Regions from separate parts of the Paenibacillus sp. FSL R7-0216 genome, predicted to be linked through region 1. Evidence: riboswitches for the same ligand, from Rfam matches in the RefSeq annotation. Region 1 holds a riboswitch; the other holds the start of a gene.
The links. A riboswitch is a leader RNA that binds a small molecule or an ion and turns the genes downstream of it on or off. The one in region 1 is predicted to bind cyclic di-AMP.

Region 1 (14,577 bases):
GGGACGAAACGCGTAGCCTATCACCCCTTATGCCATTTGGAGATTCATGAGGAAGACGGCTTGAAGGAACTGCACGGAATCGAACCGATTCTTCTGGCGGACAAGGACCGGCTTATTGGATTGGAGGACGTACAGCAACTTGGCGAGGACGTTTCGTGCCTGTTGTTGGAACTGCCCCAGCGCGAGATCGGCGGCCAGTTGCCGCCGTTCGAGGAGCTCGTGGCGATTTCCGAGTTCTGCCGGGAGAAAGACATCAAGCTCCATCTGGACGGAGCCCGGTTGTTCGAAGTTCTTCCCTACTATCAAAAGACCGCGGCGGAAGTGTGCGTCCTGTTCGACAGCGTCTATATCTCCTTCTACAAGGGCATCGGCGGGATCGCCGGAGCGATATTGGCCGGAGAGCCGGAGTTTACAAAGGAATCCAAGGTGTGGAAGAGACGTCACGGCGGTGACCTGATCAGCTTGTATCCGTATTATCTCAGCGCAGATTACTACTATGAGCAGCGCGTTGGGAAAATGGATTTATATTATCGGCAGGCGCAAGAGCTGGCAGGGTGGTATAACCGATGCCATCAGATGAAGACGGTCCCGGCCGTCCCGGTTTCGAACATGTTCCACGTCCATGCGGATGTCCCCAAGGACCGGCTGGAGCATACTCTTGTTGAAGTGTACCGGGAAACCGGCGTTGGGTTAACCGCCGGCCTCAAGGAGAAGGCGGATGGAGGCTGTTCCTTCGAGGTGAGTCTTGGAGACCGTTATGGCGAGGTGCCGAAAGACCGGCTACAGTTGACGTTTGAACTGCTCGATCAGAAGCTGAGAGGAGAATCGCTTTGAACCGAAAAGTTATTTTTCTAACGACCGACAGCTTCGGGGACGGTGATCGGGAGCTGGGGGTGCAGCTGTTGGAAACGTTCCTAACGTTGTTGAAGCAGCGGGAACAGGAGCAGCTTCCGGCGGCGGTATTTTGCGTAAATCGGGGTGTTCTTGCCCTAACGGAGCAGTCGTTTGCTTCGTTGCACCTGAAGGAGCTGGCGAATCGCGGTGTGCCGGTATTGGCTTGCGGGACCTGCGTTAACTATTACGGCATCCAGGATCAACTCGCAGCTGGCGAGGTGTCCAGTATGGGGCGTTTTATGGAACTGGCTGCGCAATATGAGGTCTTGACGCTGGCTTGATCTCGGCTGAAATCATCAAAGAAACACCGTAAGAAATACGGCATTTGCCGTTTTCTTACGGTGTTTTTTGTTGATCCGGGCTTTGAATTTCCTGTAAGTATTCGTCAAGCCGGTTAAACCGCTCTTCCCACAAGTTTCGGAACGAGGCGATCCACTCGTCCAACTCCTGCAGGGGTTCCGGCCGAAGCCGGTAAATCCGGCGATTCGCAACAGGTTGAACCTCGACGATGCGGGCTTCATTCAGCACCTTGAGATGCTTCGATACCTGCGGCTGCCGGACTTGGAGCCGATCCGCGATTTCTCCTACGGTTAGGGGGCCGTATCGCAGCAGTTCAACCATTTCCAGTCGATGGGGTTCGGCAAGCGCGCTCAAAGTTGCAGTGTTCATCGGTCTCACTTCCTTGTTTCGAGTATAACTTATTTAGCCGCAAATATTCCAGTAGGGGAATATGAATAATTCACGTCACTATCGGCCATCGTCTTATTTCCTCGTAATTTCAAGTCCGTACGAAATAATTAGCGTAGAAGAGCGATGTATACGCTTACCTCGACAATGCGGATCGCATTTCGTTGCCAATCCGCCTTAAACTCATCTTTACACTTTTTAGGGCGGGGAGTATGATTCATCAGTGGTAATTTTTATATGGCAAATACCTGATCGCTGAATTCTTTATTCAGTAAGAAACGGGGGAACCAACCGAAACGGGGCTTTGAGGCTTCGTTTCTGGGGTGAATCGCTTGTTTTGGCCATCCTGGCTATGAGCGTAGGGCTGCTTTCGTGCCCGAATCCGTCAGCTAACTCCGTAAGCGTCCGAAAGAGGGAATTGTCGCGGATATTCGCTTGAGTTTCAAAAAAGCGGCCGCGGGAAGGTCCAACTTTCCTGCGGCCTTTTTGTGTTGTTCTCTGCGGGAATGGGGAGCCTATAGAACCACGAATGGATAGAGACATAGGGCTATTTAGGGGAAGAAGAGAGGAAATCACCATGGTGAACAAAATTAAGCGAGTACTGATCGGCAGACCGATGAAAAGTGCCGAAATTGAAGGGGAGAAACTGAGCAAGCTCAAGGCGTTGGCGGTACTGTCCTCGGACGCGTTATCGTCTGTGGCTTACGGGACGGAACAGATTCTGATCGTCTTGATGGCGGCGGGATTTTCGGCCGTTTGGTATTCCATCCCGATCTCGTTTGCGGTTCTTGGGCTTTTACTTATTCTGATTTTGTCGTATCGGCAAACGATTTTCTCATACCCCGCCGGGGGCGGGGCTTATATCGTGGCGATGGATAACCTTGGGCGATCGACAGGTTTGCTGGCCGGCGGCTCGCTCCTGGTCGATTATGTTCTGACGGTGGCGGTCAGCTCGTCGGCGGGAACGGATGCCATTACATCCGCCTTCCCGGCGCTGCATGATCAACGGGTGTTGATTGCGCTGCTAATGATCACCTTATTAACGCTAATGAATCTTCGAGGGGTAACGGAGTCGGCATCCGTATTGGCTGTTCCGGTATATCTGTTTGTCGCGTCCATCTTTGTTCTGATCCTGTCGGGGTTGTTTAAATATTTGACTGGTGGAATTCACGCGAGCGTGCCCGAGATGGGGACGGCGGTTTCCGATATTAGTCTGTTCCTGCTGCTCAAGGCGTTCAGTTCCGGCTGTTCGGCCTTAACCGGGGTTGAGGCGGTTTCCAACGCCATCCCGAACTTCAAGCAGCCGGCCGAACGTAATGCTGCAGCTACGCTGGTGATGATGGGTGTCATTCTCTGCACCATGTTTATCGGAATCAGTGCGCTGGCCTATTGGTACGGTATCGCTCCTGATCCGAAAGCAACCGTTGTCTCGCAGATAGCCGAGTCGACCTTCGGCCGGGGTGCTTTATACTACGTCATCCAGGCGATTACGGCGCTGATCCTGTTCCTGGCCGCCAATACGGCCTACTCAGCCTTTCCATTGCTGGCGTTTATGCTGGCCAAAGACAAGTACATGCCGCATGCGTTTATGGTGCGCGGGGACCGGCTCGGTTTTTCGAACGGGATTATTTTCCTTGGCGTGGCTTCGGCGTTGCTGGTTCTCGGGTTCCATGGCAACACGGAGAGCTTGATTCCGTTATACGCAGTTGGCGTATTTATTCCGTTCACCTTGTCACAGCTCGGGATGATGATTCGATGGCTGAAGCTGAAGCCGCAAGGATGGGTGTTCCGGTTTGTCATCAACACGATTGGGATGCTGACAACACTGGGGATTACGCTGATCTTCATCATCACTAAATTTTCGCATATATGGGTCGTATTTATCTTCTTACCGCTGGTGATGTTTATCTTTTACCAAATTCATCGTCATTATTTAAATATTGCCGACCAGCTTCGAATCCAGATGGATACGGAAAAACCCTGCATCAAAGGCAGCACCATCGTCGTGCCGGTTGCGGGCGTCACTCGCGTCGTGATGAACTCGTTGAGCTACGCCAAATCGCTGACGAACAACGTTGTTGCCGTGTATGTCGGGTTTGATGACGAAGAAATAGACCGCATGGAGAAGAAGTGGGAGGAGTGGAACCCTGGGGTTCGGTTAATCACGCTCCGTTCCAGCTTCCGCAGCATCATCCGGCCCATCATGAAGTTCATCGATACGGTGGAATGGAAAACTGCAGAAACCGACCATATTACCGTCCTGATTCCGCAGTTTATTACCCGGCACTGGTGGCAGAATATTTTGCATAACCAATCGAGCCTTTTGCTTCGGGCCTATTTATTCAATAAAAAGGACATTGTCATTGCAACCGTTCCTTACCATCTGCAAAAATAATTCGTTTCGGCGGCTTGACGCATACTAACCTAAACGTTACCTAAGGAGGTTTCAAGGTGCTGCGGACAAAAATCATTTGCACGTTAGGCCCCGCCTGCGACTCAGTTTCCGTGCTGAAGGAAATGATTAAGGGCGGGATGACGGTCGGCCGACTGAATATGGCCCACGGGGAGCTGGAGGAGCATGTGGCCCGCATTCAACGGGTGCGGCAAGCCGCGCAAGAACTGCATAACTTTGTACCGATTATGATGGATATCAAGGGACCAGAGGTGCGCATCGGGAAATTGCGGGAACCATTCTGCGAGCTGATTGCCGGAGAAGAGATGGTGCTTACAACAGAGCCGCTAGCCGGAGACGCCGCGAAAATCTCGGTCAACTATCCCGAATTGCCCCAGGTTGTGCAAGCAAATGATCGGATCCTGATCGATGACGGGTTGATCGAGCTGCGCGTCATATCGGCCGAGGGGGCGGAAGTCCGTTGCCGCATCGTCAGCGGCGGGAAGCTCAAGCCGAACAAGGGCGTCAATCTGCCTGGGATCAAAACTACGCTGCCTGGCGTGACGGAGCGGGACATTCGGCATATTCATTTTGGCCTGGAGAACGGGGTCGAGATGATCGCCGTATCGTTTGTTCGTAAAGGCGACGATATCCGTGAGATTCGTCGGATTTTGCAGGAGAACAATGGAGGACATGTCCAGATCATCTCCAAAATCGAAAATGAGGAAGGCGTGCAAGATCTGGAGGATATCATCGAGGCTTCGGATGGAATCATGGTGGCGCGCGGCGATCTTGGGGTAGAAATTCCGGTTGAGGAAGTGCCGATGCTGCAGAAAGAAATGATCGATAAGTGTAATCTGGCAGGCAAACCGGTTATCGTCGCCACCCATATGCTGGAGTCGATGCAGGTGAATCCAAGGCCGACGCGCGCGGAAGTCAGTGATGTTTACAACGCCGTGATGCAGGGAGCCGACGTCGTCATGTTGTCTGGCGAGTCTGCCGCAGGGAAATATCCGGTAGAAGCGGTGCGAACCATGGCTGCCGTCGCGCGCAAGGCCGAATCGATGATCGACTATCGGGAAGCATTCAATCGGAGAAGAAAGCTGCACGGCACCAATATCACGGAGGTGATCAGCCAAGGCGCGGTTAGCGCCTCGCTGGAGCTGAGCGCTAAAGTGATCATCACGTCCACCGAAAGCGGCTTTACTGCCAGGATGGTCTCGAAATATCGACCCGAGGCGCCGATTCTGGCGATTGCCCATCACCCGCATGTCTTGACCAAGTTGATTCTGTTGTCTGGGGTGTACCCTTATTTAGGGGGGCCGGTAACGACAACGGATGAGATGTTAACCTCAGCGATCGACAGCGCCCGCCGAGCGGGTTATGTCCAGGACGGCGACACCGTGGTCTTCTCGGCAGGATTACCGTTAGGCCAGGCGGGAACAACGAATCTGATCCAAATTCAACAGGTATAACAAAAATCCCCCGGACCGCCTTGGCGGCTCGGGGGACTTTCTTTGTTAGTGGACTTGATCCAGGAGCTCATAGGCTTCCTGTTTGGATTTTACTTGCAGCAATTGCTCGCGGAACCCGTCGTCCATTAGCTTGCGGGACAGCATTTGCAGAATCTTTAGATGCTCATTGCCTTTGTTCTCGGCGGGGACGGCGATCATGAAAATCAGCTTCGCGGGCGAACCGTCCGCGCTGCTCCAATCAACGCCTTCCGGCTTTATCCCGAATACGACCCGGGGTTTTCGCACCGCTGCCGATTTCCCGTGCGGCACCGCGACGTTCATTCCGATTCCGGTGGAACTCTCCTCCTCGCGCTTCAGGATGGCCTGTTTAAACTCAGCCGGGGAGGTCAGTACGCCTTCAACGTTCAGCATGGCGATCATCTCGTCGATGACCCCGTCCCGCGTTGAAGCCGACAGGGAAGGCTCAATTAAATCCAAGCTGATGATATCGGTTAGTTTACTCACCGGGCGATGGACTTCGGAAACCGGCGTGCTCACCGGGCGGACGGCTTCCGGACGCGGTGTTTCTATAGCCGGAGCAGCCTCCTCCACAGCGCTTGCTCCAACCAATTGAGGTTCAACCTGGTCTTTCTTCAGCAGCTTGATCATCAAGGCGGTGACAATGGAGCCAACGATGACGGCTACGAAGAACATGAGGATATTATCGACAGCCCCAAGCACGGCAACGATCGGTCCGCCATGGGCGACACGGTCGCCGACGCCGCCCAGCATGGCGATCACGGAACCGGCCATCGAGCCGACCATGATGCTGGGAATGACGCGCAGCGGATCTTGCGAAGCGAACGGAATCGCCCCTTCGGTAATCCCAAACAGGCCCATCGTAAAGGCGGCCTTCCCCGATTCCCGTTCTGCATCATGGAACTTGCGCTTGAATAAGAACGTGGCCAGACCCAGTCCGATCGGCGGAATACAGATCGCGACGGCGATCGGACCCATGATTTGATAATTGCCCTCCGCGATCATCGCGGAGCCGAACATGAACGCAACCTTGTTGACCGGGCCACCCATGTCGAAGGAGATCATAGCGCCGAGGATCAATGCCAGCAGAATCGAGCTGGCTCCTTGCATGCTGGCAAGCCAGCTCGTCAGCGATTCGAATACCTGAGCGATCGGACCACCGAGCAAGTAAATGAAAGCCAAACCGACGATTAACGAAGAGAGGACCGGGATGATGATAATCGGCATGATCGGATTGATGGCCTTCGGCACCTTCCACTTCTTGATCCATAGCGCGACGTAACCGGCCAGGAAACCGGCGATGATCCCGCCGATGAACCCGGCTCCGGCTTCACTGCCGTAGAAACTGCCGTTTGCGGCGATATAACCGCCAATGATCCCGGGAGCTAAGCCGGGCCGGTCGGCGATACTAAAGGCGATGAACCCGGCTAATACCGGAACCATGAACGTAAAAGAGGCGGCTCCGAGCTTCTCAATCGTCTTCCAGAACGAGTCCTCAGGAATTTGCAGGCCGCCTGGTGTGGGCACGCCACCGATTGAAAGAGCGATGGCGATCAAGAGACCGCCTACGACGATAAACGGAATCATGTACGAAACGCCGCTCATCAAGTGGCGATAGAAGGCATTTTGCTGCTTAGCGCCGGTCTGCTTCGCCGGTGTGCCTTCGCTGCCGCCTTGGCCTTGGTATACCGGTGCTTCGCCGCGAACCATCTGCTTGATCAGCGTTTCCGGATTGCGGATGCCTTCCTGCACGCCAACGGCAATCAGCTTTTTGCCGACGAACCGGCTTTTGTCTACCGATTTGTCGGCGGCGATGATAATGCCGTCCGCTTGGCGAATATCTTCATCGGTGAACTGGTTCTCCACCCCGATCGAGCCCTGAGTCTCGACCTTCATCTCGATGCCTAGCTTGTCGGCGGCTTTTTGTAGATTTTCCGCCGCCATGTACGTATGGGCAATCCCGTTGGGACATGAGGTAATCGCCAATAATTTCATGGATGTTTCCTCCTGTATTCAAAGATCGAAATCGTTTACATCACCCATCTTATCGTAAAAAAACGGCGGAAAAGAACTTTAGATTACCGCAAGTTCCGGAAAAACCGGATTATATCCTGCATGAGTTGTTTGAAGAGGCACTACAAGCTGCCAAGGAGTTCCTCGGGCGTTTCCGCACGCACCATTCGCTCGATCGTCGAGGGTTGTTCGCTAAGGAGGGACAAGCGTTGAAACAGCTTCTTCATCATCTCTTGCTCCTGCGGGGCAAGCGCCAGCATGAACACAATAGACACCTTCTCCTCCTGCCAATCCAGCGGCTCTTCCAGGGTAGCAACGGCAATCCGTGATGTCCGAATCAACTTAGGATCGCCATGCGGGATTGCGATCCCGCCGCCGATGGTCGTGGACGAGAGCCGCTCCCGCAGTAACGCCTGATGTGCATAATCCTGTTCGACGAACCCCTGCTCTGCCAGCCGATTGGCCAACAGCTCGATCAATTCAAATCGATGGTTGATCGCAAGTCGCGGAAAGACGAGCGAGGGCTGAGTATACGAACTTATAATCGAACCGGCGTGATCGGTATGACCGGATTCATGATCGAGCTTGCCGATGAAGTCGGTAATCTTCTGCACTTCGCCGGCCTCCAGCAACGGGGACACCGTGATGGAGGGGGTGTTCACATGTTCCAGCGGTATCGTGGAGATGATAAAGTCGACCGTATGGTTCGCCAAATACCCAACAAGGTCCGCCTTCCGAACGGAATCCAGTACTTGCAGCTCGGGGAATTTTCGCTCCAACTTGGAGCGAAGAATTTGTGACATGCCTACCCCCATGTGACAGACGGTCACGACCGTTTTCATTTCTTCGGCGGGCTGGCTGAGTCGCTCCACCGCGGCTTGGAAATGCAGTGTCAGATAAGCCGCTTCCTCTTCGGGAATGGCAAAGGGATACCCTACGCTTAACTCCTTTGTTGCAGAAATGACCATGTCGAACATGTACGGATACATTTTCTTAATGTCCTGCAGCATTGGGTTCGAGACGGTGAGTCCATAGCTTAACCGATTCAACGTGGAATATAAATGAATACGCAGCCCTTCCATCAAGACTTCATCCTTGCCAAAATCCACCCAGGTTAAGGCGGACATTTTCCGGATTAACGTTTCCGCCAAACCGCGGGCTTCGGCCGTTTCCGCCGCCGGGTCCGTTCCGGGCTCCGCCGTTTCGATCCGCGCCCGGGAGCGGATTTTCCCTCCGAGAATATGGGCGGTCAAATAAGCCGCCTCGTCCTCCGGAAACCGTACGGCAAAGAGGCGCTCCAGTTTTCGGATAAAAACTCCGATCCTGCGGAATTCCGGTTTCTCACGGACAATGATCTTCTCCTGTTCAGAGAACTTAATCGGCTGCTTCAGCTTCGTCCGTCGAATCATTAGCAGCGTATGGATCAGCAAATTGTCCAACGCCTCGTCCGTAAACGCAAGCTGCGCATCAAGCTCAAGCTGCTTCAGCTCCCGGGTGACGATATCGAGCTCGTGGGCGGCAAATCGATCCTTGATGAAGGCCTGGCCGGCTTCACCGGTCAGTTGGGATAACTTGGACAATGCCGAGCGCTTGTCGCGCTCTTTCCCCTCGATCAGGACACCAACCTTCTGTTTGGAAACGACGGACAAGTCTCGTTTATCCAACCATTCACGTAAGGAGGCCAAATCCTTTTTGATGACCGATTTACTCGTATAGTGCTTGTCGGCCAGCTCCTGAATCGTTATCGGTTTCGTCTCCATAAGCAGTTGATACGCTACAGCGATCAGCCGTTCCTCGCCCGTTTCCTGTTCCTTGCTCTTGGTGGACTGAAGAAGCCAGGCGGCGATTTCGGACTTGTCTTGCTTGGTCATATCCAGCGTAACCCCGAATCCGGGTTTGCGGACTAGCCGGGCGTTGGATACCTGGGCCAAATCTCGGTTGATTTCATCTAAATCGTTGCGAATGGTTTTCTCGGAGCAATTGAAATGCAGGGCGATATCCCGGACCACCAAGTGAGGCCGAGTATCGTTGAGCAGCATATGTATAATCTCTTTCTGACGGTTGTTCATCGTTTGCGTCACCCCTTGGATATGGGAGTTAAGTGCCTTTTTAGGCTATAACGCGCTTCGTCTAGCTTTTCTGGAAAAGGCAGATTCGATACGGGTGGGCACCAAACCGGGCATCTCCACGTACACTAACCTAGATTCACCCGAAAATTGACAAGGAGGGGAATAGGTTTGATCCTTCTGCCGCCAAAAGATAAAAGGCAACTATCCGAAATGATGTTGCCTGCGTTTCAAAGGGAAATTGTGCAGGCCCAAGAAAGAAGCCCGGTACCCTATCGTTACGGTTCTTTGGACGAACTGCTGTTTGAACTGAATCTGCGGAACTCGATCGTCGATTCGGCCCTTGCGCTGAATGAGAGCGGTGCCCAATTTGCCGTATACCGTAAGTCCCGATGCAATGAAATGTATTGGAACCGTACGGAGGAAGGGGGGTTCCGGTTAAGAAACGGAGCGGCGCCTGCCGATGCGATTTACGATATTTACCGGAACGGACCGCTATATGGCTTCGAATGCTCGATGGCGATGATGATTGTGATGTATAAAGCCGTATTGGATCAAATCGGCAGCCGGGCGTTTAATACGTATTTTACCAATCTGCTCCTTTACGATTGGCAGTATGACAGCGATCTGGGTTTTCGTCAAGGAAGTCTAAGGCTTGGCCCGTATCCGGGGGATATCCTCTATTTCAAAAACCCGGACCATCATCCCGAGACCCCGGAATGGCAAGGGGAGAACGTGATTATGCTGGGGGAAGATCGCTTCTATGGTCATGGGATCGGCATCCGCTCATCTTCCGGGATCATCGAGGCGCTGAACCGGCGAAGAAAACCCGGCAGCCGGAAATCGGCCTACCTGCTCGATACGATTATTTATCCCAATTACGAGCATATCCGAAGTCTGCGGGGCGTTTATGCCCGAATTGGCCAGAGTGTGTACCGACGCCGCAACTCTCAAAGCCAGGCTTAAACAATAACAAGGCCTCCTGTTTCGGCAGGAGGCCTTGTTATTAGCAAACCTTTCTCTTAGAAGAAAAACGGGAAGAACAATCTTCTGAAGAAGAAGAACGGGTAAGGCCGGCGAATAAAGCGGCGGAAGCGACGCGGATAACCGAAGCCGCCGTAACCAAAGCCTCCACCATAAGGGAAGCCGCCGTATGGATAACCAAACCCCCGGTCCTCCATTTCCCCGACGGGAACGAGCAGGTAGACATGTTCGTCGTCCATGCCGTCGATAATCCCTTCGTACATTTGGCCGTCGCTGCCTTCCATTTGCATTAAATGGTGATGATATTTTTTACACATTTCCATCATCTGTTTTTTGTGGTCGTACCCCATCGGTTCTTGGCTCATCGGGCTAACTTGGCTTGGAGCACCGCCATAAGGCGTATACATATTAGGCATTCGAATCCATTCCTCCTTTTTTCTTGGTGCAGTATATTCGCGGTTATGGGCATTTGTGCAGTAGGTTCTTGTACCTGTTTTGCCACGATCGGTTTGTACCAGAAGATGCTCGAATATGCTAAGATGGGGATGCATTGGGCCATGGTCTCATCAAATCACATATTTGGGAAAAGAGGAGCGACCACACATGGACAAACAACCATTGGGCACCAAGATCATTACGCAAATTGGAGTCATCGTTAGGGATATCGAAGCTGTTTCGCAGGCCTACGCGGATTTTCTAGGCGTGGAGAAGCCGGCTTGGTTTTGGACAGACGCCGTGGACGTGGCAAAGACGGAATATCTGGGAGCCCCCTCTCCGGCTCGTGCCAAACTGGCGTTTTTTGATTGCGGTCAGCTGCAGTTGGAACTCATCGAACCGGACGAACATCCGAGCACTTGGCGGGATTTCTTGGAGGAGAAGGGGGAAGGTATGCACCATATTGCCTTCGTAATCGAAGGGATGAAGGAGAAGATTCAACTGCTTGAAGGACGCGGCATGCCGTTGGCACAAAAGGGAGAGTATACTGGCGGACGATACGCCTATATGGATGCAACGCGCGATCTGAAGCTGTGGATCGAGCTGCTGGAGAACGATAAATAGAAATTGCATCTTCATAAATGTAAACGGATTCATATCAACCGAAGAAAGCAGGGTTGGATTGTATGAGACTGATCGTAACGGGAGCAGGCAAGGGACTCGGTTTTGAAATCGTGGGGGAAGCGCTGCGCCGCGGCCATGAAGTGGCCGCCGGCATTCGTTCGTTGGAAACGAACGTGGAGGCATTGGAAGATCTACAGGAAGGAGCGCCAGGCAAACTGACGTTGCTTGAGCTTGATGTGGACGAAGAGGAGTCGGTCGCCAAGGCGAAGGAGGCCATGGCCGCCAGATGGGGCGCCGTTGATGCGTTGGTCAACAATGCGGGGGTTTTGCTGGCGCGGGAGCAGCCGATTGAGCGATTGGAATTCGCTGCGGTAGAGAATACGTTTCGCACGAATCTGTACGGCCCGATGAAAATGGTGAAGCATTTCCTGCCCTTGCTAAAGGCCGGGAACCGGCCGCTCATCCTGAACGTGTCCTCGGAGGCAGGCTGTCTGGCCGGGGCTTACGGCGGTGACTATCCGTACGCGTTGTCCAAGGCGGCGCTCAACCATTTTACCGCCCAGCTGCGCAAGGAGCTGGTGCCGCTGGGGTTCGGGGTGTTCGCTATGCATCCGGGGTGGATGCGCACTCCGATGGGGGGCAACCAGGCGCCGGGCGACCCCTTGGACACCGCGCGAGCGATCCTCGACTTGGCCGAGGGCAAGCTGGAGGCGGATACCGGCGCGGTCATGATCGGCATCGACGGGATGGCGATGCCGCTGTAGGCTCCGTCGGATGGTGGGATACGGGTTACGGTGGCGCCTATACCGTAGGGATTTGGCGCCACGGTCCGGCACCGTCGCGGCAGGTAGCTATTGTCCCGGCGCGGTACCCTCGTTGAAAGAGGCACATCGTCCCGGCGAGGAAGGCCAGCGACCTCCTGCGATAACGGTATTTTAGGGCCGTATTTCGGTTGCGATAGCTATTTTCGGTCAAATAGGGGAACTTTTTTCCGTTATCGACGCGCAGGAGCCCCATTTTAGCTTGTTTTGCCTAGATTTCCTATAAATAAGGCCCTTTTTGGGCCTTATTTGTGTTGAATCCGTCTTATGGGGAGAAATAAGGCCATTTTTTACCGATAGGCTCTCCGCACGCTTGTACGTCGTACTCTCAACACCGCATTCGTAACTTTGAACAGTTTCTTCCCCTCGCCGAACGATTCTGCAAACCCGCGCCACTGCGCGGTTTCACCGCGGACAAGCCGGGAAAAATGTACGCCTTCCTACCCAGGAGTACCTATCCAAGCGGGGCAAACCTCGATATGCTTTGACTAATGGGGCGCCTATTTCTCGCTAGACAGAATAAAACGGAACTAGATATAATGATGAAACCAAAAAGGCGGGCGGCTCGGCCTGAAATGACAGCGCTAACAATAAAGATGGGGGGTCATCCCATGCTTCGGCATTCCCGGGTTTTCCGCAGCTTTCTGATTTCTTACGTTGCCATCTTGCTTATCCCCTGCATCGGCGGGTACGTCTCCTATCGAACGTCCATTACCGTTACAGAGTCGATCTCGATTGAGAACAGCGTCATCCAGCTGGAAAAAAGCCAAGAGTTGCTTGAGCACCGGATGGCGGAAGTGGAGGGCATGACCCGGCAGTTGGCGATCAGCCAGGAGATTAACGCTCTGATGAACGACCGAGGCACCGAAAGGGATGTATACGGCATCTGGAAGGCAATGCGAAACGTGTTGACGTTCGGGCAAACCAACGATTTTTTGCGGAATTATTTTATTTATCTAGCCAACTATAATTTGATCGTGACTTCCGGATCCTCATTCCGACCGGAGCACTATTACGATTACTTTCATTACGACAATTTGTCGTTCGAGGAGTGGGAGCAGCAGGTATTAGGCAAAACCCATCGCAGCGAAATCAAGCCGCTGACCCCGTTCAGCGAGCGGGATGTCAAGACCTCGGTAATCACCTACATGCAATCGCTGCCGCTCGACAGCTTTAATGATACGTCGCCGGCGATCGTCGTCGTCCTGATCGACCAGAAAACGATCGCAGGGCTATTGTCCGGCTTAACTGAACAAAGCGGCGGGTGGGTCCACATTTATGATGCCGAGGGAAACACGATCTTCCTGCAAGGGGAAGCGGCGCAGGATATCACCAAGCTGCAGGCGGATCCCCAATTTGACAAGAAGAAGACGAGCCAATTTTACGGCGGTGATCTCGTGATTACCACGCGTTCGGACAAGAATGGCTGGGTTTACCAAGCGGGTATTCCTCGCAGCACGTTGATGGAGAAGCCAAACCAGATCAAGCAGATTTCCTGGATGATTACCGGTGGCGCGATGTTTATCGGGTTGCTGGTGGGCTTGTTCCTAGCGTATCGTAACAGCCTTCCGATCAACCACTTGATCGGGGTCATGAAGGAGCAGTTCGGGAAGGACGAAGACGCAGGGCGTAACGAGTTCGACTTCTTGAGCGGAAATATCGCCGGGATGATCACGAAAAACAAATTGCTGGAGTCGGAGCTTCACCGCCAGCTTCCGCTGGTGCGAGATGCTTTCCTAAAGCGGCTGATTGCCGGTGAATTCGAATCGCGGGATGAAATCGTCTCGGCGGCGGCCCAGGCCGACATCGCGTTACGGCAAGGCGAAGGTTACGTTGGGATCCTGCAAATCAACGGATATGCGGGCATGGATACCGTGGAGGTGCTGAACGAGCTGAACGCCGCAAGGCTGCTCATGAAGCAAGCCGTTACGGAGCTCGCCGGACCTGTACCGATGACCGATTCGGGTTCGGACAAAATCGTTCTGCTGTTCTTCTCCGAGGCCGACCGGCTCCCGGGACCGGCGGAGGAGGAGCGGATCTCGGCACTGATGGAGAAGCTCGTCCAGCATGTGTTTGCCGAATACAAAATCTCGATGCAAGCCGGATTCGGTGAACCGTTTGCCGGCGTAACGGAGGTCGGCCAATCTTTCGACCAGGCGAAACAGGCG
Region 2 (14,577 bases), 420 kb from region 1:
ATCCCAAATCCTTCGCCAACTCGACCTTCAAGTTCTCCGACATCACGCTGCGTCTTCTTCGCGACATGGTCAGTGCTCCTCCTTTGGGGTCATGGATATAGGAACGATGATTAGTATACGCAGGCTCTGGCTCAAGCATACGATGGAAAGTCTGTCCACGTAAGGCGAACAAATCACGAGGAAGCCAGTCCCCTCATGCAGGCAAGAAAAAAACGGCCTCACCCACCGGGCGATAACCGTTTGCTGCTTAATTCATTTGGTTCATGATGTTCACGGTTTAATATACGAAATCCTCATCTCATCGTTGTCGTCGCAAATCATAACTTCAACGGATTCGGTCAGTATATCGGCATAACTGTAAGACACACGCTTAAAGGTTTGCTGCTCTTGATCCAGCTTCACAATGAAGACCGAAGGATAAGTCTCCTCCAAAACTCCAGTGCGTTCGACGGTCTTCCGGCGACCTCCGTTTGCCCGGAGCATAATTTTCTGTCCTACGTGGGCGTCGAGACTATGCTTAATTTCCGACAGCGCATTTTTAGCCATTGCCTGTGACCACCTTCTTTCTTTGTCCATTATACAGGAAAGTCACAACCTTGTCAAATCAAAACAAATAATTATATCAGCAGTAAAAATGATGTGTCAACGATTATTTTTCGACATTTTTTCTCTTAACCCGATGGGAGTCCTAATAAAATAACCGGAAGGTCCTGGGGCGTTCGCCTCAGATCCTTCCGGCATGGACAAATAACAAGGATGCTCTTTATTTTTATTTTGGTCTTTCACATGGACGGCACAACTTTCAGCGTCGATAAATCCTTGAGTTTGGGCAGTCCGATACGGTAGCTGCCGCGGGTCTCAATCCCACCGACGCCTTGCGCTCCGCTGATCGTGTGATTCAGCACGTCGGTGATCTGGATGGTCTCGCGGATGGAGGTGAGCGACGCCTTGGCTGCGATGTAGACCGGATCCAGGGCATGGATCAGCACGCGACCGGGCGAGCTGGCAAAATTAGCCCCCGCCTGTAGCAGCGCCTCAAAATGCGACTGGCAAGCGCCGGCCACGATCGTTAACGTATCGAAATTCCGTTCATATTGCCGGGCCGTTTGAATGGCCTCCACAAAATGCTTAGAATTTTTATAGCTGGTTAAATTGTAAAGGTCGCCGTTGGGACGCGATTTTAAAACCCCGTCATGTCCGGTCAGCACAACGATATCCGGTTTGACGGCAGGAAGCAGTCGATACAGCGCATGGGACATTTGCGACTCCGTGACGTAATAGCCTTGAGCCGGCACTCGCAGCTTCTCATACAGGCTTAAGCTTTTTTGCAAATATCGTTCGTCGCCGTCCAAATGCAGCACCTTACCCGGCACCTCGAAATAGGCCGGTTCCCCTTGCGCATAAAACTCCCGTCCAATCGCCGTCCGGTTTCGTTCTACCAAGTCCTTGCGGTCCTGGGTCAACCACTTCAGCGACTCCGTGGCCTTGATTCGGGCTCGCTGCGTCGTTTCTCCTGGGGAAGCCGGGTCTACCCTGACCAGATCGGTCAAGGGCGCATCCGCCAGCAGCCGAAATTCCGTTCCTTTGATGATAGCTTCGCTCCGTACAATCCGTTCGATCCGGAACGTGACGTCTCCACCGTATGATTTGCGGACGACCAAGTCTCCCAAATTCGTCAAGTCAATCACCTCTATCCCCATCGTATGGGCGACAAGAGGGAATGGTTACACGCGGAGTTCCTTCAACCCGGCGTCCAGTAGCGTATCGCTCAGCTTCGCAAACTCATCCAGGCTTAACGTCTCGGCCCGCCGGGAAGACTGGATACCGGCTTCCTCCAGAAGGTTCTCCAGTCGCTCGCGCCCCTCTTTGGGGAAGAAGCGGCTCTTGAGATTGTTGGATATCGTCTTCCGTCTCTGGGCAAAAGAGGCCTGCACCACCTCGAAGAAAAACGCCTCATCCTTAACGGCCACAGCCGGCGTCTTCCGTACGGTCAAGCGGATCACCGCGGACTCCACATTCGGCTGCGGAATAAATACGCTGTGCGGCACCGTGCAGATCAGCTCCGGTACGCTATAGTACTGAACGGCGATGCTAAGGCTGCCGTAATCCTTGCCGCCAGGAGCAGCAGCCATACGCTCAGCCACTTCCTTCTGGATCATCACGACAATATGCTCTAGAGGCAGCTTCTCCTCAAGGAGCTTCATCAGAATCGGCGTCGTCACGTAATACGGCAGATTAGCCACTACACTGACGCCGTTCACCCCGCCGAATTCGGCAGCGAACAGCGCTTGAAGATCCAGCTTCAGCACGTCCCCATGGATCACGTTCACGTGCGAATAGGGCTCCAGCACCTCTTCCAGGATCGGAAGCAGACGTTGATCGATCTCCACCGCCGTTACCTTACCTGCTTCCTGAGCCAGTTTTTCCGTTAACGCGCCGATACCCGGTCCGATTTCCAGCGCGCCCTTGGTATCGTCCAGGCCGGCTGCCGCGACGATCTTCCCGAGAATGTTCTGGTCGATCAGAAAATTCTGTCCCAGGCTTTTTTTAAACGAAAAACCGTGCCGTTGAATGATCTCCTTCGTTCGGCGCGGCGTGGATACCTCTTCCCTTATGCTCATGCTCCTTAAACTCCTTTGCTCTCCAACTCGGCCAGCGCGGCCGCAAACTCCTCGCGGGTGATACGGAACACCGATAACCGCTTGTACAATTGCTTCCCGTTGCAATACCCGATGCCTAGCAGCTCACCTAGCGCTTTCCGTCGCGCAGCAGCCTGCGGGTGAACGATTAACCCCGCACTCATCAAGTCTTCCCAGTCGATCGCGGCCTCTACTCCCGGCGCTTCGCTGCGGACTCGGGACAGCGCCGTGCGGATCGCCTCCGGTGAGGCGTTCTCCACGCCGATGTCGCCCCGCTTCGTGGCCTCTGCCTCGGGAAGGAACGCATGCTTGCAGCCCGGAACCCTTGCCGCCACGATTTTGCGAATCCGCTCCCCGGCATGGTCCGGATCAGTAAAAATAATGACCCCTCGGCGCTCCTGAGCCAAAGCGATCTTCTTGAGCGTCACTTCCCCGATGGCCGAACCGCCGGTCTCAATCGTATCCGCCTCCACGGCTCGCTTGATGGCCACGGTGTCATCTCGGCCCTCCACCACGATGACCTCTTTGATCATGGTATCTATTCTTCCCTTCGTGCTCTAGCTTATCTTTTTTGTTATTAATGATGTTCAAAAAGTCGACTTTTTGAACTTCCTTGCAAGAATAACAAAAAGAAGAGGATAACATCCTCTTCTAATCCACTGTCTTATTCATCATCCTAATACTATCTCATTCCCTCTGCATTGTAAAACAAAGAGAGTCGAGAGTTAATTCAATTCCGGCTTCGTCGGGCCGATGACGTAAACGGTACGCCCCTTCTTCCGGCCGAAGTTCTTCGCATCCTTCAGGGTATCGTAATAAACATCCATCTTGTTCCCATCAATAGCCCCGCCGGTATCCTCCGCCTTACGGAAGCCGATCCCCTCGATGTATACCCACCAACCGAGTGGAACGACGTCCTTATCAACCGCGATTGTTCTGCCTTCGGTCACGCGGGTACCGGAGGCCGTGCGGGTGCCAATCCCGTCTTCTTCCGCCGAATAGGCGGTCAACGTGACGTTTTTAAGTATCTTTTTATATTCAAAAGAGACGCCGCCTTTGGTCGTCAACCCGCTAATGTTCACCGCATTTGCGGTACGGTTAATGCTGGCCGACAGAACGGCGGTTGGCTTCTTCGTGCCGACGGCAACAACCTTCGGCTGGGCCTTTTTAGTGACCTCTTTGCCGAGCCATCGCTTTGTCACGAACTTTCCGTCCTCGTAAGTTTTCTCAATGTTGTGAATGACCAATCCGGCATTGCCTTGCTGAACGACCTTCGTCGTGCCTTTCAGCAGATTGGCGTCCGACGTTTTGACCACGCTAAAAGGCACGGTCTCCTTCGTCTGCACCGTTTGCTTACTCACCCGAACAATCTTGACGTCCAGGTTCGCGGTAACTTTACTGTCCAGTGTCGGTGAGACCTTGTCATCTTGGTCCAATGTGACGCCGATCTCGGACAATACGCCTTCTACTTTGCTTTGTGTTGTGAAGTGAACCTTTTTCATGCCGTCCACGCTCACGTTTACCGGCTTTGCGCGTACGATGACAATGCGGTCACCGTTCTTAAGCGAGCTGTCCAGCGGAAGCGATACGGAATCCTTCGCGCTGAGTTGAATCGATTGCTCCTCCAGCAGATGGGCTACGCTGGATTTATTCGTCTCCACCGATTGGACGCTGCCGTCCACAATCAGGGACACTTCTTTATGTGCCTGGCCAAACAGCCAGATTAGGATGATGATGAATACCGCGATGGTCAGAACGCCGACGAGCGCAATCTGACGTAAATTCTCATGCTTCCATCGCATTGCGTAAGACATGCTGGATGAGCGTGATTCATGGGTCTCCTCTTTGCGGAAAATGCCCATTTCTTCCGTCCTCCTTCATAGTCCCGCCGTCTAGGTCGATGCATGATAACGATTGACGTGACTACAGTTACTTTTTACAAAACGACTATGGTTGTCAAAAAAGTCATCTTTTGATCACGAAGTAAATCAAGAAGTTGATTCGACATCGAATCTTGAATTCACCCGGGCCTTCCGTTGCTCACGTACCCCTATGTACGCTCCGCTACTCAGTCCCTAGTTTCATCCAACCTTCTCGGTGCTGAAAACCTGACTTTTTGACTCTTATTGAAATACCAAGCCATTTTGCATCCTGATCCAGTCTTCTTGCGTACGTCACCTCCTGTTTACCAACAGTATGATGACCCTATTACTTTTATTCAAAACAAAAGAAGCCCAAAGAAAGAGTTAGAGGAACTCCTTCGTGGCTTCCTGAATGTCTTGGTGTAATAGCTGCACGAGTGACCTCTCTTATACGCTTACGAGGTTAGCTGTCGGGTTCGGGCGAAAGAGAGCCGCCCTTTCTCAGTTCATTCGCTCATGGCGCAATGACCTCGAATTCACCCCATAGACCCTGGAAAGAAATCAAATACCGACGCGAGAGGCTTGCCGCCAACCGCTGCCTGTATCGGTTCCCCCGTTCTCCGTGAAGGAGATTCAGCGAGACTGGTTCATGGAACCAAGTATCGTTCAATTTGTCCATCCAGAACGCACTAAATCGATACTGAAAAAATTCTATCCTGTTTCGATGCATGTTGTAAAGGACGAATCAACCACGTTTTTTTAAAAAAATGGTTAAAAAAATGTAATGATCTCGGTTTTAACGGTTAAAAAGCATTAATCTTTCCGAAATCCTCTTTTTTTCATCCGATTTACTCTTAAATCCTCGAGATTCCAAATCGTTCCATTGCATTTCGGGTCGTAATTTCGGCGATTTCCTCAAAAGTAACCCCTTTGAGCTCGGCAGCCATTTCCGCAACCAGGCGGACATGCGCAGACTCATTTCTCTTTCCACGATATGGGTGTGGTGTTAAATAAGGGGAATCCGTTTCGATTAATAAACGATCCATTGGCGTCTTGGTCAGCACTTCTTTGGGCTGTTTTGCATTTTTAAACGTAATTGGTCCGCCAAACGACAAATGAAATCCCAAATCCAGACACATTTTGGCAATTTCCCAACTACCAGAGAACGAGTGCATGACACCCCCAACCTCGTTTGCTTTCTCCTCGCGGAGAATGCGGACCACATCCTCATGGGCATCGCGATTATGGATGGAAATCGGCATCCCCAGACTGCGAGCTAGTCCAATTTGTTTGCGGAATACGTCATGCTGCACTTCTTTTGGGGACGTGTCCCAGTAATAGTCCAGCCCGATTTCACCGATCGCTACGACTTTGTCATGTTTACATAATTCAGCGATCCAGTCCAAATCCCCTTCTTGCATCGTAATGGCATCCTGCGGATGCCAGCCAACAGCCGCATAAATGAAGTCATACGACTCCGCCAATTTCATGGTCGACGGGATGGTTTCCCGGTTAAATCCGATGTTGATCATCCTTGTGACCTCTTGCTCCACGGCGCGTGCAATCACTTCCTCGCGATCCTCGTCAAATTGGGGATTATCCAAATGCGTATGCGTATCAAATAACATCTCGAATCGTCATCCTCCTAATTCCGTTGCTCGAATATGCGGGCTACCTTCTGGGGCAACCGATCCATTACAGCACACAATTTATTATCCGGATAGTACAAATGCGTTTTGCCTCGATGTAATCCGCTAATCGACCGAACGATATCCGACACTTCAGAAATTTCCCGTACCCGTTCCTGACGGTCCAAGAGCAAGATTTGCTTCTGACGGAACCCCTCGTCCGGACGGAACACATCATACGGCAGATCGGTCGGAAAATCAATTTCCATGTCATATTCGGGATGCAGTCCGACGCGCGTAAAGGACTCCCGAATCTCCTCCAGCATTTCCAGCTCTGGTGTGTCCAATTCTACATATTTATACAATTTGCGATTCAAAAACCGGGAGCACAAATCGCGTAATAACTCATCTGACTCCCTCGTCCACTGCATGAACGCCGTTTGCATCAAAGCTTCGTCCAACTGCAAATAGTCAGCGACCCCGATGTTACCTTCAAATAGATCCGGAAGCGGATGCGGCAGGAAACCAAAGGAATAACCGTTCTGGTACAATTCCTTAGCTCGGCGCAAAATTTGCCGGAGAATAATCTCCGAGCTCCGCGTTACCGGGTGAAAATAAATCTGCCAATACATCTGATACCTGGACATCAAATAGTCTTCCACCGCGTGCATGCCTGATTCCTTTACGACCACCCGCCCCTGAAAAGGTCGAAGCATCCGCAGAATCCGGTCCATATCAATCGTACCGTAGTTCACACCGGTAAAATACGCATCCCTCAGCAAATAATCCATTCGATCCGCATCGAGGGGGCTCGAGACTAAATTGACCACAATCGGATTCTCGTAATCCTTGCGGATCACGGCAGCCACTTTCTCCGGAAAATCCGGGGCAACCTCGCGCAAAATGGCACTAACTTCCGTATCGCCCAGCAAAATTTTACATGTCCAATCTTCGTGATGCATCTGGAATGCTTCTTCTATAGAATGGGAGAACGGCCCGTGTCCCAAATCGTGAAGCAACGCCGCGCACAATGCCACCAATTTATCTCCTTGAGGCCAATCGGCGTACCCGCTCCGTTCAAACTGCGAAATGATTCGGCGGGTAATCTCATAAACGCCAAGCGAATGCGAGAATCGGCTGTGCTCGGCGCCATGAAACGTCAAATAAGACGTGCCTAGCTGACGGATCCGACGAAGGCGTTGAAACTCCGGCGTATTTATGAGCGACCAGATCACTTCGTCCTGTACATGAATATAATTATGTACGGGATCTTTGAACACTTTCTCTTCGCTAAGCCGACGATGCATGGGTCAACACTCCTTTTTTTTCATAAATGCGAGACCAAAAGCGGAATTCTGACTGATGACGACGGGTTATGTCGAATAATGTCGATGTTTGTCAAATTAACGATTTCCAAAATGTCGAATCATAAAGTATTAGTAACTTGCTAGACTTCATAACGGTTCTCGGAGTTATGTATCCCTGTAATTTAGAAATAATATTGAACTATACCATAAATAGGTTGACTAATCTGGCAATGGTTGGTATTATAAAAATCATAAAAGATAGAATCATGTCGAATAATGACAATTCCAATTTATAGTGAGAGGGGCAATCATCAATATGATGAAATCCACAGGTATCGTAAGAAAAGTAGACGAATTGGGTCGTGTCGTAATCCCGATCGAATTGCGCCGCACTCTGGGGATCGGTGAAAAAGACGCGCTCGAAATTTATGTAGACGGTGAACGGATCATGCTCAAGAAATATGAGCCAGCTTGCATCTTCTGCGGTAATGCTGAGAACGTGACCTACTTCAAAGGCAAAATTGTTTGTCACGAATGCATTACTGAGCTTCCTACCCCTGTGACAAATTAAGAATTATAGTATATAATAGATTTACTGAAACTGTTAATTCTAACCTTTTTCATATCTCCTTGGCGCCTTCCTAGGCTTGAACCCAGCCTAGCGAAGGCCCCTTTTTTTTCGGCATTTTGGTTAATAATGTCTATTTTCGGAGAGATGTGGAGATCTAGATCAGTTGATTATAAATATCTCGCTTCGCCACGCCCCGATCTGCGGCCGTTTTCTTCATCGCATCCTTTCGCGTCATCCCTCCTTCCGTTTCGTAATGCCGGACATGCTCCTCCACCGTAAGCGGTTGCCACCAGGCGTCACGTTTCTCCTTCACCTGGTCGGGATGTGCCCCCTCGACGACAAGGCAATATTCGCCTAGCGGCGGATATTCCTGCAGCCAAACCAGGCAATCCTGAATCGTCCCCCGTGCCATTTCCTCATAACGCTTGGTCAGTTCTCTCGCTAAGACGATTCGACGATTCCCCCAAACCTCGAGCAGGGACTCCATCGTTTTGATCAGCCGATGCGGCGACTCGTACATCAGCATCGTCCCTTCCTGATCTTCCAACGACTTCAGTAACAGATCTCGCTCCTTGTGGTCTCTAGGCAAAAAGCCGAAAAACGTAAATCGTTCGGTCGGCAGACCGGAAACGATGAGTGCCGATAAAGCCGCATTGGCTCCCGGCACCGGTACGACGGAAATTCCCGCCGCCAACGCAAGCTTCACCAGATCGCTTCCGGGATCGGAAATGGCCGGCAAACCGGCGTCGCTCACAAGCGCCAAATTTTTTCCTTCTATTATAAAGCGTATCAGTTCTGGGCCACTAGCAACCTTATTATGCTCATGATAGCTTAGCAATTTTCCCGGGGAGATTTCGAAATGAGTTAACAGCTTTCGCGTCTGCCTTGTATCCTCCGCTGCGATGATGTCCGCCTCTTGCAGGGTACGGACAGCTCGGTAGGTCATATCCTCTAAATTCCCGATCGGGGTGCCTACAAGGAACAACTTGCCGCTGCCCGCTTCGCCCCTTCCGCCCGGTGATGTTTCAAAGCTCTTCTGTACTTGAACGTTCATACTCTACCCTCTTTTGGCCCGTAATAGATATTCATGATTTCTTCGCAGTATGCCCCATTTTCATTATAAACGATCAACGGCGGCAGCACCCGCAGGTCCGGTTTCCCGTCCCGCAGTGCTTCAATCAGTACCATATTCGCTTCCGCTCCGGCCCTTGGATGTACAAAACGGATCACCTTCGGTTCTAGTCGGTACTGGCGCAACACCGTGACAATTTCGCCCAAGCGCTGGGGTTTGTGCACCATCGACACCTTGCCGCCGGGCCGTACCAAGCGCATCGCAGCCGCAGCCACTTCTTCCAGACTGCAGTGAATCTCATGCCGGGCGATTGCTTGATGAGCATTGAGCTTTACCTCGCCCGTCGTCACTGGCATATACGGCGGGTTCACGGTAATAGCATCGTAAACTCCATGACCCGTCACCTTTACCAGCTCGCGCAAATCTCCTTCACGAATGAGGATCCGTTGCGAGAGCCCGTTCATTTCCACGCTGCGACGTGCCATATCTGCAAGCCGCGGCTGAATCTCAATCCCTTCGATCTCCGCTTCTGTCCGGGTGGAGAGCAGCAGCGGGATGACCCCGTTGCCGGTACACAGATCGAGAATTTTGCCAACCTTCGGCACCGGGGCAAACCGGGCTAACAATACGGCATCCATGGAGAAGCTAAACACTTCATCGCTTTGAATGATATGTAGCTCATGCGTCAGCAAGTCGTCTACACGTTCCTGCTCATAAATCGGTACTTGGTTCATGGACTTCGATACCCATCCTTTTTCAACACAAATTTAAAAAAACCGTAGGGACACCCCCACGGTTCATTATTTATTCAAAAACGACAAGCAGAACAGGCAATCGCCTTCCGTGCGCAGATGCCCATAATAAACATTGCAAATATGGAAGCCCTCATGATAAAGACGCGCCAAATTGTCGTAGCCTTCGCCCACGACATCCATTGCTTCCTTGCCGGTCAGAGCCGGAATATCGGCTCTCTCCGCCACGGGTATGGACAATGGCCCTTCCGCGCTTTCTCGCTTTAAGATTTTGCGCAGTTGTTCATTTTCGAGGCGTAGCCGCTGGTTCTCTTCCACCAGCTTCTTGACCTCCAGCTTGAGGCTGCCCAAATCGCCGTGAACTTTTCCCATTTGCGTTTCCAACGCCTGCATACTTGTGAATATGTCCTTGTTCTCCAAGTTCCCACCCCAGAGTCATCTCTAGAATCTATCGTAAAAGAAACTCCTTATTTCAGGACGACATCGTCCAGCGGAAGCTCCTTCACTTTCCCGATTTCAAACAGCTGTACATGCACGGTGCGGGTGCCGGCGTTGAGTCCGACGACCTTGCCGTCTCCCAGCGAAGTGACGACGATTTTACCTACGGATGGAAGCTCTTCTTTGGTGCTTTCGTAGTTATCATGCTCAAACTTCAGGCAACACATCAATCGACCGCATAATCCGGAGATTTTGGTTGGATTCAGCGACAAGCTCTGATCCTTGGCCATCTTGATCGATACCGGTTCAAAGTCGCCTAGCCAGGAAGAACAGCAGAGAACACGTCCGCAAGGACCGATACCGCCAAGCATCTTGGCTTCGTCCCGTACACCGATCTGTCTTAGCTCGATCCGGGTCCGGAAGATGCTGGCCAAATCCTTAACCAATTCGCGAAAATCCACGCGGCCTTCCGCCGTGAAGTAAAAAATGATTTTATTGCGGTCAAAAGTAAATTCAACGTCGACCAGCTTCATTTTCAAATCATGATCTTTAATTTTATTTAAACATGTGGCAAAGGCATTCTTTGCCGCAAATTTGTTCTCTTCGACAACACGGGCATCGGAATCATCGGCGATCCGAATGACCTTCTTCAGCGGAAGGACGACATCGGATTCTCCGACCTTCTTCTTGCCGACCACCACTTTCCCATATTCGATTCCCCGCGCGGTTTCGACAATCACGCTCTGGTCCTTCTCCACAGGGAGCTCCAGCGGATCGAAATAATAGATTTTGCCCGCTTTCTTAAAGCGGACACCCACTACTGTATACAAAAACTAACCCCCTCGTATAGCTCTAAAAACTGGTGAACCGCTTTCCCATTGAAGCGCGCGTTCAGAAGAAACTACTAGAAATCCCTGCTCTTTCAGGGGAGAAAGTTTCATGCGAAAGTACATCTTGTCTGTCTTGTCCCTTGCGGCTAGTGCTATCGTTGCCCATCCACCGCGATCAGAAATTGCTCTACGCAGAGGCTGGCATTCATATGCTGCCGCAGCTTCTTCTTGCTCTCCGCGGCCTGCGCCATGGCATCAATCCACTGTTCGGCGCTGCAACTGGCGGCATGCTGATTGATAAACGGAAGCTCATCTATGAAAACGATTTGATCATGTTTATGATAGAGCGCATGGATCATATCTTTGAACCACAAATGGAAAAGGCTGAACAACATGTCCAAATGATCGATCAAGCCGGATTTGAACAACGTTTGCTGCGCCGTTATTAAAGGAGAACCGCCACGGCCTGCGATTTCCTTCCCTAATTGTAACACTACGTTTCTAATTTCTGCAAACCAATTCTGTTGGATTAAATCACGGCACGGACCCAGTCCCGCCGCGAGGTGAACGGCACTTCGAGCCAAGATTGACGGAAATCCCTCGTTCGCCAATATTTGGAGCATCATCTCCGGATCCACCGCTGAAAAAGGAACCCATTGTGCCCGCGACTGAATCGTGGGGAGCAAGGCCCGTCCATTGTCCGACAGCAAGATCGCAACGGCCGGAGATGGCGGCTCTTCCAGAAACTTTAGCAGGCTGTTCGCCGCTTGTACCGTCATTTTTTCGGACTCGTCAATAATGTAAGCTTTGGGATTTCCGCTCTCCGATCGATAAGAGAAAATCCGTTGCAGATCACGAATTTGTTCAATTTTGATGGATGCCCCGTCGGGCTTGATCGTAAACAAATCGGGATGATTGCCGTGCAGCACCTTGCGGCACTCCAGACATTCCCCGCAAGCCTCGTCGCCGCCCCGGGTGCAGAACAACGCCTGGACGAAGGCCATGGCCATTTCCATCTGCCCGCTTCCAGGCGGTCCGCTAAATATATAGGCATGGGATATTTCCTGGCGTCTCAGGCTGCTCTGCAACAACTGTTTGGCCGTATCCTGCCCGATGATCTCTTGAAATGACATCGCGTTTGCCCTCGTCCTTTCGAAGCTAGAAGCACAGATTGATCAGCATACCGCGGATTTCGCCGATTTTTTGCAGCAGGTCGATTTTGCCCTGCTCCGTCTCCAGCAGTTCATCTGCCATCGCGAGCAGCGCAGCGTCCACTTCATCCAGCAGCTTGTAGCGTTTACCTCGGCCCCGGCGGTCCCATCCTTTCGCATCTTTGATGGTAACGCCCCGCCGTACCGTATCTTCCAGAAACCGCTTGACCATCATTCGGTAAGCCTTCAGCTCTCGAACGGTCATGGACCGGGCGAGCCGGTCCCCTTGCATTTGAATTTCTTTAAATCTCCGGTTCAGTTCCTCTTGAGTTGCTTGCTGGCCATGCTGCTGCATCACATCGGAGAAGCTTTTGGATTGCACCGGCTTGGCAGGGCTGTCGCTAACTCCCAAACCGCTTTTGAGCGGCCGGTATCCCGGATCAATTTTCAAAGCGTTCACCGCCTATGGTTGATTAGATAGTTGAATATTTAAAACCTAGTTCAGTACAGGGACTGAGTAGCGCAGCGTAGGCGAACCTACGTGAGCAACTCAAATGTTTCCGTAGGAAACATGCTTCGAAAGCATATGCTTAAGCCCGGCTGAATTCAAGATTCGATGTCGAGTTAGCTTCATTGATTCTCTTCGTGTTGGGAAGATCACTTTTTTGATAACATCTTCAGATGAAGATTAAAAAGTCGGCTTTTCAGCACCGAGAAGGTTGGACGAAACTAGGGACTGAGTAGCGCAGCGTAGGCGAACCTACGTGAGCAACGGAAGTCCCGGTTGAGTTCAAGATTCGATGTCGAATACTCTTCTCGAGACACCTCGTGATCAAAAGCTGGCTTTTTAATAACAACTATATTTAGAAGTGTTCGAAACGGTCTACTGGGAGTACAAACACCGTCGCCCCACCCACCTGCACTTCCACGGGCAACGGCAAATACGAATCGGTTGTACCGCTCATCGGCGTAACCGGGGTAACGAGCTGCTCACGCACTTTACAGCTGGTACGGATGACGTTCAAAACGGAATCCACCTGATGGTCGTCAACACCGATCATAAACGTCGTGTTCCCCGCCCGAAGAAACCCTCCGGTACTCGCCAGCTTGGTGGCCCGATAGTTTTCCTTCACGAGCGCGCTGGATAGCCGGTTGCTGTCTTTATCTTGGATAATCGCAACAATCAGTTTCATATGCAGTACCTCCTTGTTTTATAAAAAATGTACCATACTAACCTATTTGACGGCTAGGCCATGAATTCCTTTATTGCCGCGGAAAGATACCCTCGGATCTCCGCAGCGACTTCTTCCTTGCTGCGCGAAGCATCGATTGTCTTGATACGCTCCGGATACATCCCGCCGATTATCCGATATCCTTCCCGGACCTTCTGGTGAAATTGCAGACTTTCCATATCCAAGCGATTCACTTCGCGCCCCGCTCCAGCAGCGATACGGGCCAAACCCTCTTCCGGCTCGATATCGAGATAAAAGGTGAGATCCGGAAACCGCCCCTTGGTGGCAAAAAGATTAATCTCCAACACCTCATCAATGCCAAGCCCACGTGCGTAGCCCTGATAAGCCAGACTGCTATCCAGAAACCGGTCGCAGAGAACGGTAATTCCCCGCTCCAAGGAGGGCTCCACCTTCTCAGCCAAATGCTGCCGCCGGGAAGCTGCGTATAACAGCGCCTCTGTCCGCGCATCCATCGCCGTATGCTGCGGATTAAGAATCACCTCGCGGATCTTTTCTGCGATCTCAATGCCTCCGGGTTCCCGGGTAGAAATAAACGCCACGCCATGCTCCTCTAACGCCTGTTCCAATTCCCGCATCACCGTCGTTTTGCCGGAGCCATCCCCCCCTTCGAGCGTAATAAATAATCCTTTGGCTTGATGGTTCATCTAGTTCGTTCCCTGCTTTCTTCTCAAAAATCATGTACAAGTATATGCTTGGCTTTCCCTTTTCTTGACTTGAATCGTCCGCAGCTGCGGGTCGGCCGGCCCCTGGCATTTGGCTCCGGAATCCCGTAGCTTCATCAGCTGCTGCCCAACCGCCTCGGTGATGATTTCTCCGGGATAAAGCAGCGGAATGCCCGGAGGATACGGAATGATCATTTCCGCCGCTTGCCGGCCGATACTTTCCTGAGTGGAGATCGCCTCAATCTCTGTCGGACGCAGCGGTGTAAGGCCAAACGGCACGGGCTCGGACACTTCCGACAGATCGGCCTCGTCAGCCGTAATGTTCCACGTGGAAAGTTCATCGGCCAGTACCGGATCAGGGCTGAGGCCCGCTGCATTTCCCATTTGTTCGGCATCGGCGGCGATGCGTACC

Region 2: another riboswitch for cyclic di-AMP. It lies ahead of MKZ15_RS00145 (3D domain-containing protein); the one in region 1 lies ahead of MKZ15_RS01965 (APC family permease).

What each region holds. Positions count from the first base shown of each region.
Region 1 covers NZ_CP150222.1:444,213-458,789, forward strand. The annotation lists gene MKZ15_RS01950 (beta-eliminating lyase-related protein) at 1-834, shown strand, start outside; gene MKZ15_RS01955 (DsrE family protein) at 831-1,175, shown strand; gene MKZ15_RS01960 (metalloregulator ArsR/SmtB family transcription factor) at 1,231-1,563, opposite strand; cyclic di-AMP (ydaO/yuaA leader) riboswitch at 1,825-2,000, shown strand; gene MKZ15_RS01965 (APC family permease) at 2,159-3,976, shown strand; gene pyk (pyruvate kinase) at 4,033-5,448, shown strand; gene MKZ15_RS01975 (PTS fructose transporter subunit IIABC) at 5,494-7,461, opposite strand; gene MKZ15_RS01980 (PRD domain-containing protein) at 7,602-9,548, opposite strand; gene MKZ15_RS01985 (protein-glutamine gamma-glutamyltransferase) at 9,717-10,511, shown strand; gene MKZ15_RS01990 (hypothetical protein) at 10,568-10,945, opposite strand; gene MKZ15_RS01995 (VOC family protein) at 11,133-11,588, shown strand; gene MKZ15_RS02000 (SDR family NAD(P)-dependent oxidoreductase) at 11,651-12,352, shown strand; gene MKZ15_RS02005 (helix-turn-helix domain-containing protein) at 13,021-14,577, shown strand, end outside.
Region 2 covers NZ_CP150222.1:22,078-36,654, reverse strand. The annotation lists gene MKZ15_RS00170 (small, acid-soluble spore protein, alpha/beta type) at 1-67, opposite strand, end outside; gene MKZ15_RS00165 (Veg family protein) at 271-546, opposite strand; gene yabG (sporulation peptidase YabG) at 783-1,700, opposite strand; gene rsmA (16S rRNA (adenine(1518)-N(6)/adenine(1519)-N(6))-dimethyltransferase RsmA) at 1,725-2,621, opposite strand; gene rnmV (ribonuclease M5) at 2,627-3,172, opposite strand; gene MKZ15_RS00145 (3D domain-containing protein) at 3,365-4,501, opposite strand; cyclic di-AMP (ydaO/yuaA leader) riboswitch at 4,939-5,150, opposite strand; gene MKZ15_RS00140 (TatD family hydrolase) at 5,356-6,129, opposite strand; gene MKZ15_RS00135 (HD domain-containing protein) at 6,147-7,436, opposite strand; gene MKZ15_RS00130 (AbrB/MazE/SpoVT family DNA-binding domain-containing protein) at 7,753-8,007, shown strand; gene rsmI (16S rRNA (cytidine(1402)-2'-O)-methyltransferase) at 8,162-9,061, opposite strand; gene MKZ15_RS00120 (tRNA1(Val) (adenine(37)-N6)-methyltransferase) at 9,058-9,813, opposite strand; gene yabA (DNA replication initiation control protein YabA) at 9,880-10,251, opposite strand; gene MKZ15_RS00110 (stage 0 sporulation family protein) at 10,299-11,099, opposite strand; gene holB (DNA polymerase III subunit delta') at 11,252-12,232, opposite strand; gene MKZ15_RS00100 (YaaR family protein) at 12,258-12,701, opposite strand; gene MKZ15_RS00095 (cyclic-di-AMP receptor) at 13,114-13,443, opposite strand; gene tmk (dTMP kinase) at 13,497-14,147, opposite strand; gene MKZ15_RS00085 (aminotransferase class I/II-fold pyridoxal phosphate-dependent enzyme) at 14,178-14,577, opposite strand, start outside.